2 linked regions of the Allobranchiibius huperziae genome follow. The protein of the gene in region 2 binds, or shares a complex with, the protein of the main gene of each other region. Links are inferred from orthologs where the notes say so. Each region holds a gene or a part of one and is shown on either strand. Other genes may lie near its edges.

Region 1 (5,686 bases), 2.1 Mb from region 2 along the record:
AAGGGTTTGAGGAAGGTGTGCGACCGGTCCTCGAAGGCCTGCAGCAGGTGCCGGTGCGCCGGGCGCTTCGCCACCGCCTGCGCCAGTTCGTGCTGGGTGAGCGGCCCGTCGCTCAGCGCCTCGCGCACGGCGGCCCGCAGGCGCGGCCAGTCGCCAGGTTCCAGACCGTAGAACGTGCGCCAACTCGCGAGCTCCCATTGCCGGCCGGCACCGCGTACGGACATGTGCGCCGCGGCGTTGTCGGGCGTCATGAGATGCGTGGCGCCCCGGAAGGCGTAGACGCAGACGACCCGGCCGGCGGCAATGGCGGCGTCGACATCACCCTTCTCGGAATCACCGAGGCGTAGTCGGATGGCGGTCGACGCATCCCCGAGCCACGCGGGCACCGCCACGAGGCGCCCCACCACGTCCTCGACCGACCCCGCCGGATCAGCTATCAGGTGGTGACGCCGCAGGCGCCAGCCCAGAGCCGCGGCCCAACTCGACGCCACCGCTGACGCGAGATGCGAACGGGCCCTGGAGTGTCAGCCCTTGAAGACGTCGAGCTTGTCGAACTTCTCCGCCAGCAGGTAGTACACCGCCAGGCGCGGGTTGGCCTTGCCGTCCTTCATCTGGGCCAGCACGTCCTTGATCGCCGCGTCGAGTTCGGCGTCGCTCTGCTTCAGGCCGAGCTTCTTCTTCAGGAAGTTCTCCCGGACGGTCTTGAGCTCGGCGGGGTCGCTGGCCGACACCAGCGACGCATCGCGGTTGCTGAGAACGAGGCGATAGGTCGAGGCCATCTTGTCGATGATCTCTTTGTCGGCATGCGGTGCGTAGGCGTGAACGCTTTCGTGAGCAGTGGCCACAGCAGTTCCTCCATTGAAAGAGACCTGGTTCCTTCTTTGTGAGAGTAGCGCTGTTCCTGCTGCGCCGACATAGCTGCGATGGAAGTGCTGGTGGCTGTGCAGTGCCTGGATCCGCGCTGGTCGCACGGTGGTTCCCAGGCGATTCCGTTGCGCAGGCGCCGGTGCGATCAGTGCTTTCACGCAGCAGAGAGCGGAACCGGCATACCGCCGCCCGACAGGCGGCCCGGGAGACCCGGCAGTCACCCGGGCAGCCGTCAATTCTGCATAGGAATGACGTCAAAGGTCCGTCAGGGACCGCTCCGGCGGCGCGTTCGTTCCTAACGTCGATCGCATGGACGATACGACCTGTCGAACGATCAGTCATGCCTCCATCGCGGCGCCCGCCACGGCCGCGAGGCTGCTCACCGACGGCTTCACGATGGTCCGGTACGACCATGGCTTCCGTTACGACGCGGGAGTCTTCGACATCGACTCGACGCTGTCACCCGATGACCTCATCGCCCTCGTGCACCGGCAGGCGCGCTGCTGGGGACGCAGCACGGTGTGGTGGCACGGTGTCAGCCCGGCGACCGGGCCGACCGCCCTGCGGGACGCCCTCGTCGCCGTCGGCGGCGTGGTGGCGGCGCAGCACACAGTTCTGGAGCGAGAGCTGATGCGGCGAGGCCAGGAAGGCGTGCCGGACCCACTGCTCAGCGTCACGCGGTTGCACGCCGGCGCGCTGCCCGGCGTTCGCCGCCTGCTGGCACTCGAGCAGCACGAGGACACCGACCTGGATCTCTCCCGTCGCCATTGCGTCTCGATCCATCCGTCGGAGACGCACGTCCTGGCGCGGCTGCAGGGCAAACCCGTAGGCACCGCGGCCGTGTCGTTCGCCGGCGGTGACGAGGCGCACCTCTGGGGTGCGGCGACCGCGTGCTGGGCTCGGCGCCGCGGTGTCTATCACGCCCTCGTCACCGCACGACTCGACCTCGCCCGCCGGCGCGGGTGCCGGGTGGCCATCCTCCGCGCGCACCCGCGGATGGCCCCGACGCTTGCCGAGATGGGCTTCGGCACGCGGTGCGAGGAGCTGCTGATGCGGACGACCCTGCGCTGAGTCAGGCCGCGAGCATCCGACGGGTCGACGCACCGACCCGCAGAGAACATCGACCGACGCCGCGACTGACATGAGCGGCAAACCGGGAATCTGTGGCGGCGTGGCGCCATCAGCGGGACTATCTGAAGCATTTCCCACTCACCGGACGAAGGATCCGCCATGGCAGACCAAAAGAGTGACGCACCCGGCCACGCCACCCCTCCCCACCTCGATCCGACTCCCAGCCTGCATCCCCATGACGTCTACGTGCAGGCCTACGACCGTTGGGTCGGCGATCACCTCGAGCACGTACGCGCGTACTTCCGGCAAGCAACATCCGACACCTCGCCCATGACCAAAAAGAAACAGGCGGAACTGCTGAAGTACCTCAAGGACGAGTCGAAAGGCATCCAGGCCGACGAGGAAGAGGTCAACAAGCGTCTGGAGTCGGACAAGGCCAAGCTGGAGCACGCCAGCGGCCAGGAAGCCAAGGACCTCAACGAAGATATCGAAGAGATGGGAAAGAAGTCCCGAGAGCTGACCGACGCCAACAACACGACCCAGAACCGGATCCGCGAAGTCGGTGCGATGCACCCCGCCCACTGAGTGGTCAGAATTCCTGGCTCAGAATTCCTTGGCCATGTTGGTGAACCGGCTGTAGTGGCCCTGGAATGCCAGCCCGATGGTGTCGGTGGGTCCGTTGCGGTGCTTGGCTACGATCAGGTCGGCTTCGCCCGGTCGCTCGGAGTCGCGGTTGAAGGCGTCGTCGCGGTGCAGCAGGATCACCATGTCGGCGTCCTGCTCGATCGATCCGGACTCGCGCAGGTCGCTCATCATCGGCTTCTTGTCGGTGCGCTGCTCCGGACCACGGTTCAACTGTGAGATGGCGATGACCGGTACGCCGAGCTCCTTGGCGAGCAGCTTCAGCGCACGGGAGAACTCCGAGACCTCCTGCTGGCGTGACTCCACGCGCTTGCCGCTGCTCATGAGCTGCAGGTAGTCGATGACCACCAGCCGCAGGTTCTCGCGCTCACGCAGCCGCCGGCACTTGGAGCGGATCTCCATCAGCGACATGTTCGGCGAGTCGTCGATGAAGAGCGGCGCCTCGGCGATCCGCCCCATCGTGGACGCCATCTTGGTCCAGTCCTCTTCGCGCATCGAACCCTTGCGCATGTGCTGCAGCTGGATGTTCGCCTCCGCCGACAGCAACCGCATGGTGATCTCCGAGCGGCTCATCTCCAGGCTGAAGACGATCGAGGTCAGCCCGTTCTTGATGGACGCGGCCCGAGCTATGTCGAGGCCCAACGTGCTCTTGCCGACAGCAGGCCTCGCGGCGACGACGATCATCTGACCGGCGTGCAGGCCGTTGGTGAGCTGGTCCAGTTCGGTGAACCCGGTCGGTACGCCGGTCATCTGACCGGCGGTGCTGCTCGCCGCCTCGATCTCGTCGGCGGTCTCCTCGATGACGTCGCCGAGCCGGACGTAGTCCTCCTTGTCCTTGGACCCGGTGACCTTGAAGATCTCCGCCTGCGCCTCGTTGATGACGTCGACGACGGACCCGCCGCCGCTGGCGTAGCCCATCTGAGTGATCCGCGTGCCGGCCTCGACGAGCCGCCGCAGCACAGCCCGCTCGGCGACGATCGTGGCGTAGTAGCCGGCGTTCGCCGCGGTGGGCACCGACTGGATCAGTTCGTGCAGGTAGGCCTGTCCGCCGATCCGGGCGAGATCGCCTCGCTTGCCCAGCTCGTCGGCGACGGTGATCGCATCGGCGGGCTCACCTCGGCCGTAGAGATCGATGACGGCTTCGTAGATGGCCTCGTGAGCGGGCCGGTAGAAATCGACCCCGCGGACGGCTTCGGCCGCGTCGGCGATCGCGTCCTTGCTGAGCATCATGCCGCCGAGCACGGACTGCTCGGCGTGCACGTCCTGCGGGGGGAGCAACGGGTCGCGCGACCCGCCGCCGAACGCACCTTCGAGTTCAGCGATCGACACGCGCATCCCCTTCTCTTTCGGACATACGTCGCACTCCATCACCGAGCACCGACAACGCAACAGAACAGACAGAGCAGATGGAACAGGCAACACGGACAAGACGGCCGAGCCGTACAAGACACCCACGTGACGGGCGCCGACCGACTGCCCGTGCTCGCACCCGCCCGCTGCGAGAGCGGGAGAGCAGACGGCAGCTGCCAGGGATCAGGTGACCGGCGTGACATGTGACGGGCGAACGCCGTTCGGGAGCGGCTGCGTGGACACCGTAGAACCCCTGAGGGGGAGACACCAAAGCGTTGTCCACCTGCCCTCGGGACAACTTGTGGGAAAGCTGGGGAAACCGCCGAAGGGCTGTGTGCACAGGGTGTGGATAACGGTGTGGAAACTCATCGTGGAGTTGCGTCGCACGGCCCTGACCTGCATGGATGTCGTCCACCGGGTGTGGACGAAAAGTAATTTCAGAGGGCGTCCGCATGCTGGCGAGCGCTCCCGGTGCGGTGTTCGGACCGCCCGGAACACCGCCACGGGCATCCCGTGCAGGCGTCCGCACGGCATGCAGAAGCGGCCGCGTACACCCGAAGGTGTACGCGGCCGCGTCTGGTGCTGCGAGCGGTCCTGCGACCGTCAGCGCAGGGTGCCGAAGTTCGAGACGTTGATGTAGGTCTGGATCCGCACGACCGCGCCGGGGTAGGGCGCCGCGATCATCTGGCCGTTCCCGAGGTAGATCCCCACGTGGTAGGCCGGCGATCCGAAGAACACCAGGTCCCCGGGCAGCGGCGAGGACGTGGAGCGCATGTAGGCCTGCTGCGCGGCCGCCGTCCGCGGCAGGGTCAGGCCGGCGTGCGAGTAGGCGTACTGCGTCAGGCCCGAGCAGTCGAAGCCGGCCGGAGTGGAGCCTCCGTAGACGTAGGGCACGCCGAGGTACTGCTTGGCGATGCTGATGACCTGCGAGAGCTTCGCGGTCGTCGTGGTCGACGACCCACCGCCAGAACCACCGCTGACCGGGGCCGTCGTCCCGGGAGGGGTGAGGCTGAGGCCACAGGGCATCCCGCCGAGGGCGCCCCAGGTGGCGCGACCCACGACCCCGCGCCCGTCGGCGGTGATCCCGTACCGGGACTGGAAGCTCTGCACCGAGCTCAGGGTGTGCGGGCCGAAGTCGCCGTCCGCGGTGACGCCGAGCCTGCTCTGCAACGCCGCCACCAGGGAGCCGGATGCGCCGTACCGCACCACCTTGACGGTGCAAGTGGGGGCCGGAGCCGTGCCGGTGGAGGGGAAGCCACCGAGCCTGGCCCACGTCAGCGGGCCGACGATGCCGTCCGTGGCCAGACCGTGGCGTCCCTGGAAGGTCTTCACCGCCATCAGCGTGCGCGGGCCGAAGTCGCCGTCGGCGGTCACGCCGAGACGCTGCTGGGCGATCTTCACCAGGGACCCGCTCGAACCGACCTTCAGGACGACGACCCGTGCGCTGGACGTCGCCGCCATGGCCGGCGCCGACAGAGCGACTCCGCCGACGATGGCCGCGGTGCCGAGCGCGACGCCCCCGACCACGACGGTGCTGCGCGGTGTCAGGACCGGTCCGACCTTGGCAGTCATTCCCGGGCGGTGCCTCATGTGGCGCGGGCTGGTTGTCGTCGTCATCGGAGCCTCTCGGTGGCGTCGGGCCGCGACGGGCTGTAGAGCCCATCGCGGGTACACGGCAGTTCGGTACGCGATGTCGCTCGTCGTCCGCGGTCACGGCCCCGACCGCGACAAGAGGACTATGCCTGGCGTGTGGCCA
Region 2 (7,496 bases):
GCCTCGCCGGTGCTATCGGCCCTGTCGGTCCACATGGCCGTGCGGGTCGCGCCCGGCAGCACACTATTGACGGTGATGTGGCGCGGGCCGAGCTCGTGAGCTGCGGCGCGTACCAGCTGGTCGCCGGCCGCCTTGCTCGCCGCATATAAGCCCCCGCCTGGGCGCGGCGCCAGACGAGAGCGAGAAATGACAATGATTCGGCCGCCTGCGGTCAACCGGCGAGCTGACTCGCGTAACGCCGCGAACGTGGCCCGGGTGTTCACCGCAAACACGGTCTCGAACTCAGCGTCGGTGACATCCGCGATCATCGCTGTGTGTCCTACCCCCGCATTGCTGACCACGACATCCACTCGGCCGAAAGACTGTTCCGCGGCATCAAACAGACGGCGTACTTGATCCGGATCGCCAACATCGGCCTGAACCGCTGTAGCCCGTCCCCCGCCGTCGATGATCGAGGCAACAACGCTGTTGGCAGCCGCTCGGTCACTGCGGTAGTTCACCAGCACGCCGAAGCCGTCCGCGGCCAGCCGAACGGCAATCGCCGCGCCGATTCCGTGAGATGCCCCGGTCACCAGGGCCGCCTTCGCTTCACTCATTAGCTCTTCAGTCCGGTGGTCGTGGCACAGCGGGTCCAGGTCATTCTCGAGGATGACGTCGCTGACGTCGATGGCAGTGATGCGGACGCCGTTTCGACACCGGAGCGGTCGGTCGTGAGCGCCCTTTCGACCGGCGACGGTCGACGTGGACTGGGGCCATGGAGTGCTCTCCCCAAGTGGGTCAGCAGGGTGTCGATGAGCCACGATGTCAAGGTTGAACTGGGCTGCTGCCCTGCCCTGACCGGGCGTCCTGACCTTCCATTGATGGCTCGCTGTGGCTTGTCAGCTGACGAGCTTCGGCCACGAACCGTGGGCGAGGCTCCGCGCTTCGTGTCGCCGACCTGGGGGCGGCCGGGGCGCATCTCTTCAACGAGGGCTTCTTCTGAGCCGTACTCGCGCAGGAGGAACGCGTGGCCCTCGGCGGCTGCATCGGCGCCGGTCTCTGCGTGACCGGCGCTGCGCACCGGGTAGTCGGGGTCGGTCAGTAGTGCCTCGGGGCCTCACGTCACGTGGCCGCTTCCGCCGCGCCGTTCGTCAAGATGGCGCACAACCGGGCAATGACCGAGGACAGTCGACGGGAGACCTGCATCCGGCTGATTCCCAGGCGCACACCGATCTGCTGCTGGGTCAGGTCCTCGGCGAATCGCAGGTGCAGCATCATGCCTCGAGCCATCACCGTCCAGTCCTTGAACCGCACGTCAGAGCTACCGCGATGGCGCGGTGGTCAGGGTTCGGGCAGGGGGCGCTGATCGTTGGGGTCGAGACGGTCTTCGCGTTCCCGTTGCAGGTCGGCGCGATACGACTGGGGGTCTTGACGTTGTAACGCGACCGGCCGGGACACCTACCCCCGGATGCGTCGACCGAGGCCTGGTCGTTCAGCGATGCCGCAACCAAGCTGATGTTGCACCTGCAGGGTTCGTTCTCCCAGGCGAGCTGATCGAGCTCACTGGTCCATCGGTTCGGTTCGAGGTGGTCCTCCACTGCGACCTCGGGGCCGAGGCTGAGATTGACCAGCTTGTGGCCGCCACTCTCTATCGCGGCCTTGATCTGGTCCAGGACCCGGTAACCCTCGAGGTCCCGATCGTCGGTGGGTGCTGGGACGCGGAAGCCCTCAACCGGCAGGGGCGGCTGCGGTGCCCGCTGGCCGGGTGCGACGAGGCCGTACAGGACCGTGCCCGTCACTCCAATGCCATGGTCGAGGCAGTCCTGATCCTCGCCATACCCGATTTCGCATGGAGCCCCTGGGCTGTGTCATGGACGCGAGGGTCTCCTTGGGACAGGATCCCAAAGGACCACCCGAATCCTTGCGGCGGTGGAACTGCCGCGCGACGGGGAACGGCAGGTGCACGGCAACGCCACGATCACCGGCGCATACGTGCTCCGCGTCGCCACAGAGCAGCACGCGCCGGGCACGGGGCAACACTGCTCCACAGCCACCCGCGCGCGGCCAAATGGCAGCTGACCGGACTCCCGCTAGTAGGCATGACTCTCGCCGGAGACCACACCTGGCCAGCCCGAGTTTGGATTGACGGCACCGCACAGTGGGCCGGCTCGGTCCGCCGCGGGCCCACGTTCGGTCGATGCGTCAGTCCCACGAAGCGACCGCGCCTCCGGAACCTCACCGATGCATGGCCGATGCGAACGAGAATGAATAAGGCCCCTGAACTGCGTTTTCGCAGTTCAGGGGCCTTACGTACCAGCTCCCCCGGTTGGACTCGAACCAACAACCCTCCGGTTAACAGCCGAATGCTCTGCCAATTGAGCTACAGGGGACCGACGCCCTTCGGCGCGAGGTGAACTTTAGCAACGCCGGGCGGCGCACACAAAAGCAGCGCGCCGGTGAGCTGCGCCGGGCCGATGAGAGCGTGCGTCAGAGACCGACCTGATCGCGCAGTTGCGCGGTCAGCTGGTCGATCCGTGCGAGCACTGCCGGGTCGTCGGCGGGAGTCTGGCGACCGAGCACCGTCTGCTCGAAGAGCCGGCCGTCGCGCAGATCCTTGCGGATGACGACCCGCCCGGACCGGCGCGGGCCTGGCAGGTCCAATGGCGACGCCAGCACGACGCTCGCCTGCACCCGCTCGTGGAAGGTCTCCGGCAGGCGGGTGTCCTGCCCGCGGAAGGTGTACTGGCCGGCGTGCCGGCCGTCGACCCAGGTGACGGTCAGCGTCCAGGTGTCCGGGTCCCACTGACCGGCGTCGACGTCGTACCAGTCGCGTTGCATCACAACGGTGTCCGCAGTCGCGACCACGAACCGGTACGTCGTGGCGACCACCTGCGCACCGGTGTTGTCGTCCCGGGCGAAGGTGAGGACGCGCTCGCCCCGTGCGAGGTCGAGCGCGTCCCGTACGTCGTCGGGCAACTTCGGGCCGCGTCGTGGGCCCAGGCGTTCACCCGATCCGAACACCGGTCAGGACCGGATCCTGCGACCGGTGGCGCCCAGGTAGATCGCGATCAGGATGACCGCGACCACGATACCGACCAGGAACGGGATGATCTTGAAGCCACCGTTGTTGTTGTCGTAGCCCAGGCGGTAGCAGACCCACGACCCGATGGCCGAGCCGAGGATGCCGAGGATCGTGGTCATGATGCAGCCGAGGTTCTGCTTACCCGGCATCACCAGTCGTGCGAGCGCGCCGACGATGAATCCGACGACGATCGCGCCGATCACTGTTCCGATCATGGGTGTGGCTCCTTGTCCCTGCGGTGAACCCGGCGGTCGTTGCCGTCGGGGAATGTCCTGCCCTGACTGTGCACGCACGGCCGGGCTCGTGCAAACCCTGTGTGCAGGAAAGAGGTCAGTCCAGGCTCGCGCGCAACAGCGTGAGGTCCTTCTGCAACTGGGTGAGCCGCTGCGCGACCTCGCGGGACGATGCCGGATCGGATCGGCGCAACTCGCTCATCGCCGTGTTGATGTCGCCCTGCAGGGCGACCTCGCGCACCCGGACGAGCAGCGAGCGCGCGTACCGCTGCTGCGGTGCGCCCGTGACCGGGTCGAGCCGGGTCGGCAGCGTCGCGACGGCGTACCGGAAGAGCAGCTGGTGCACCACCTGCGGTGCGTTCCCGCGTACGTCGTCCAGCCACGCGGCCGGCGTCCGCTCCCCCGGCGGACCGGCTGCCATCACCGCCGCGAAGAGCGATCGGTGGGCGGGCGCGGTGAAGTCGGTGTCGCGCACGGCGGCCAGCTCCCGCGCCGGCACGCTCGCGGGGAACTGCAGGAGGCACTCCAGCAGCTGGGACTCGGCACGCACGATCGGGTCGCGATCATCGGGGGCCGGCATGCTGGGATCGGCCGGTGGTGCGTCGTCGTGGGGAGCGTCGTCGCCGTCCGGCGTGCGCCGGCGGTCCTGGGGGCTGCCCGTGCGCCCCGCACCGCTGCCCGCGCGGGTGACCTCGGCACGCAGATGGTCCTCGGACAGGCCGACCCAGCCGGGCGCCGTCCGCAGGTACTCGGCCCGCATCGCCTGGTCGCGCACCGCGGCGATGATCGGTGCGATGGCGCGCGCGCCCAGCACGCGTCCCTCCGGCGAGTCCAGGTCGAAGCGCCGCAGCGTCGTACGCACTGCGAACTCGAACATCGGTGTCGCGTCGTCAACGAGCGCACGCACGGCGCCGTCCCCGCCGGACAACCGCAGCTCGCACGGATCCTGCCCGTCGGCGGCGACCGCCACGAACGAGCGTGCGTCCCACTGCCCGTCGAGTTCGAAGGCGCGCATCGCGGCCTTCTGCCCGGCGGCGTCACCGTCGAAGGTGTAGATCACCTTGGCCGGCTGCTGATCGGGTGCGTCGCGCAGCAGTCGGCGCAGCGTGCGCACGTGATCGGCGCCGAACGCTGTGCCGCAGGTGGCGACGGCCTGCTCGACACCGGCCAGGTGAGCAGCCATCACGTCGGTGTAGCCCTCGACGATCACGGCCTTGCGGTCGCGGGCGATCGCCTTCTTGGCCAGGTCGAGCCCGTAGAGCACCTGGGTCTTCTTGTAGATCGGCGTCTCGGCGGTATTGAGGTACTTCGCCTCGATGCGGTCATCGTCGAAGATGCGCCGCGCGCCGAAGCCCACCGGGTCGCCGGTGATGTCGTGGATCGGCCAGACCAGCCGCCCGCGGAATCGGTCGTAGAGCCCACGGCCCCGACCTACCAGACCCGCCAGGACGACCTCGTCATCGCGAAAACCCTTGTCCCGCAGGTGTTGTGCTAGCACTTCACCGCCACGGGGAGCGAAGCCCAGCCCGAAGTGCTCGGCCACCGACCGGTTGAATCCGCGCTCGCGCAGGAAGTCGCGCGCGGTGCGCGCGTCGGGCGCGGAGATGAGCGCCTCTGCGTAGAACTCGCTGGCGACGCGATGTGCTTCGACGAGCCGGGTACGCCGACCTGCCCCCTCCTCGCGCGGGCGGGCGCCGTCCTCGTAGTGCAGCTCGATCCCGGCGCGACCGGCAAGCCGCTCCACGGTCTCGGAGAAGGTGAGGTGCTCCACCTCCATCATGAAGGAGATGACGTCGCCGCCCTTGTCGCACCCGAAGCAGTGGTAGGTGCCGTTGTCCGGGCTGACGGTGAACGAGGGCGTCTTCTCGTCGTGGAAGGGGCACAGGCCCTTCAGGGAGCGCGGTCCGGCGGACTTCAATGTCACGTGCTCGCGCACCACGTCCTCGAGCGAGGAACGCTCCTTGACGAGGGTGACGTCCTCCGCCTTGATCAGCCCCGCCACCAGCTACCTCTCGTGCGCCTCGTCGTCGCGGTGATTCTACGGGTGCGCCTCGCGCACCGGTGCGCTCGTCCACAGGGGACCTCGCGCCGCCGTGAGCAGCCTGGACCCACCGGTCAGCCGGCGATGCGGGCGACGACGTCCACGGCAGGCCCGGTGCGGGCTGATGCCCATCCGCTGCCCGCCCACAGGGCCACCCCTTGCGGGTCCTCCAGTCGGGCAGCCGCAGCTCGCAGTGGCGCGGTCAGCTGATTCACCCCCGGATAGACGGCGGGTGCGGCATCGCCGTAGCGGTCCACGAACTCGTTTCGCAGGCCGCGCGCCGGTCGGCCGCTGAAGGCGCGGGTCACGACCGACTGGTCCAGCGAGGGCTCGGTCAGCCCCGCCCGATGGGCCGCGCTGGTGCCCGCTTCGTCGGTGAGCAGGAACGCCGTGCCGCACTGCACGCCGATCGCGCCGGCGTCGAGCGCGAGCCGAGCCTCCCGGTTGCCCATCACTCCCCCGGCGACGAGCACCGGGAGGCTGGTGACGGTGCGCGTCTCGCGGAGGATCTCGGCCCATTCCCGGTCGAAGGGGATGGTCTGGACCGCGTGGGTGCCGCGGTGGCCGCCGGCTGCATATCCCTGCACGACCAAGGCGTCGGCGCCTCCTCGCGCGGCGCGGGTCGCTTCGTCGGGATCGGTCACGGTGACCACCACGCAGCTGCCCACGCCGTGCAACCGCTCGACGACCTCACCGTCCGGGACTCCGAAGGTGAACGACGCCAGGGGCACTCGCGCCTGCACGAGTGCGGTGATCTTGTCCTCGTAGGCGTCGTCGTCGGCCCAGTCGACGCGCGGCAACTCGACCTGCAGCTGTCGTGCAAGCGGCGCGAGGCGGTCGCCGTACCGCAGCACGGCCTGCTGCGCGGATGAGCCCGGTTGCTCGTCGGGCGGCGCCGGGACGAAGACGTTGACCCCGAACGGGCGGTCGGTGAGCTCGCGGGTGCGTTCGATCTGGCGCGTCACGTCCTCCGGCGAGCGGTATCCGGCCGCGAGGAAGCCGGTGCCCCCAGCTGCACACACGGCCGCAACCAACTCCGGAGTGGACGGACCGCCGGCCATGGGGGCCGCGACCACGGGGCGCTGCAGCGCCGGGAACGGGATCATGACCACAGTCTGGCCAATTCGAGGGCGCGCGGGTCGGTCAGGGACGCGACTTGATCGATCACGACCCGCAACCGCGCGTCGTCGTCGTCGGCCCGTCGCAGATCCTCGGCGAAGAGCGGATCGAGCCGCGTCGGGTCCTGCAGGTAGGCATCGGCGAGTTGGGCGATGACCTCCTGCTGCATGGCCAGCAGCCGCACCCGGGTCTCGGTGAGCCGTACGAACCGAGCGTTGATCGCCTTGAGCATGACGCACTCGGCCAGCACCGTCTGCGGAATGACCACCCGGGCGGCGTACCGGGTCGCCGGACCCACGCCGTACCGGTCGCGCGTGGCACCGGTCGCGGCGCTGACGAAGTGACCGATCAGCCGGCTGGTCATGTCCTTCAGCGCGGCGACGTCGGCGCGCGAACGATCGTGTGAGCGGGGTATGACCCCGCTGCCGACCAGGTCGGCCAGCGAGGCGGCGAGCAGGTCGACGTCCAGCTGCGGCGCGTACGTCGACTGCGCGAGCTGCGCCAGGGCAGAGCGTTCCTCGCTCGACCAGAGCGCGTGCAGCGGCACCAGCCCGGAGGTGATGCCATCCTCCACGTCGTGCACCGAGTAGGCCACGTCGTCAGCCCAGTCCATGACCTGCGCCTCGAGGCACGGCTCGCCCGTCGGGGCTCCGGCGCGGACCCAGTCGAAGATCTCCGCATCATCCGCGTAACAGCCGAACTTCGTTGTCTCGAAGGAGCTTTCGCCGCGCCGCCAGGGATACTTGGTCGCAGCGTCCAGGCACGCGCGCGTGAGATTGAGGCCCACCGACCGTCCGTCGTCCCGCGCGCGCTTGGCCTCCAGGCGGGTGAGCACCCGGAAGGTCTGGGCGTTGCCCTCGAAGCCGCCGGCGTCCTGCGCGATGCGGGCCAGCGCGTTCTCGCCGTTGTGGCCGAACGGCGGGTGTCCCAGGTCGTGCGCCAGGCACGCCATGTCGACCACGTCGGCGTTGCATCCCAGGTCGGCGCCGAACTCCCGGCCGATCTGCGCGACCTCCAGGGAGTGCGTGAGGCGGTTGCGGAT

Evidence for each region.
Region 1: the proteins of dnaG (region 2) and dnaB are in contact, whole or in part, in a crystal structure (PDB 2R6A), measured with the Geobacillus stearothermophilus proteins. The link is inferred for Allobranchiibius huperziae from one-to-one orthologs. Residues at the interface, in WP_049624496.1 of Geobacillus stearothermophilus: Lys456, Leu457, Leu458, Pro459, Ala460, Asn463, Ala464, Leu467, Leu535, Leu536, Ile537, Ala538, Gln544, Glu545, Asp548, Tyr549, His552; in WP_033016901.1 of Geobacillus stearothermophilus: Ser13, Glu15, Ala16, Gln18, Glu91, Leu92, Asp94, Ala95, Val96, Pro97, Thr98, Ala99, Ala100, Asn101, Tyr104, Tyr105, Ile108.

The regions. Positions count from the first base shown.
Region 1 is NZ_JACCFW010000001.1:3,405,491-3,411,176, forward strand. The notes cover bases 1,726-4,538. They hold dnaB (replicative DNA helicase), read right to left. Parts: upstream 3,910-4,538; coding sequence 2,542-3,909; downstream 1,726-2,541. Other genes in these bases: HNR15_RS16235 (GNAT family N-acetyltransferase), read left to right, coding at 1,726-1,938; HNR15_RS16240 (hypothetical protein), read left to right, coding at 2,098-2,523; HNR15_RS16250 (C40 family peptidase), read right to left, coding at 4,534-4,538. In the rest of the region: HNR15_RS16225 (DNA glycosylase AlkZ-like family protein), read right to left, coding at 1-491; HNR15_RS17975 (DUF2853 family protein), read right to left, coding at 525-1,025; more of HNR15_RS16235, read left to right, coding at 1,177-1,725; more of HNR15_RS16250, read right to left, coding at 4,539-5,502. UniProt on the Escherichia coli protein: The main replicative DNA helicase, it participates in initiation and elongation during chromosome replication. Travels ahead of the DNA replisome, separating dsDNA into templates for DNA synthesis.
Region 2 is NZ_JACCFW010000001.1:1,306,354-1,313,849, reverse strand. The notes cover bases 2,845-5,782. They hold dnaG (DNA primase), read right to left. Parts: upstream 5,297-5,782; coding sequence 3,392-5,296; downstream 2,845-3,391. Other genes in these bases: HNR15_RS06245 (NAD(P)H-dependent flavin oxidoreductase), read right to left, coding at 5,410-5,782; HNR15_RS06255 (GlsB/YeaQ/YmgE family stress response membrane protein), read right to left, coding at 3,004-3,276; HNR15_RS06260 (hypothetical protein), read right to left, coding at 2,845-3,000. Outside these bases: HNR15_RS06280 (SDR family oxidoreductase), read right to left, coding at 1-596; HNR15_RS06275 (sigma factor-like helix-turn-helix DNA-binding protein), read right to left, coding at 1,102-1,269; HNR15_RS06270 (S8/S53 family peptidase), read right to left, coding at 1,269-1,778; more of HNR15_RS06260, read right to left, coding at 2,467-2,844; more of HNR15_RS06245, read right to left, coding at 5,783-6,441; HNR15_RS06240 (deoxyguanosinetriphosphate triphosphohydrolase), read right to left, coding at 6,438-7,496. UniProt on the Escherichia coli protein: RNA polymerase that catalyzes the synthesis of short RNA molecules used as primers for DNA polymerase during DNA replication.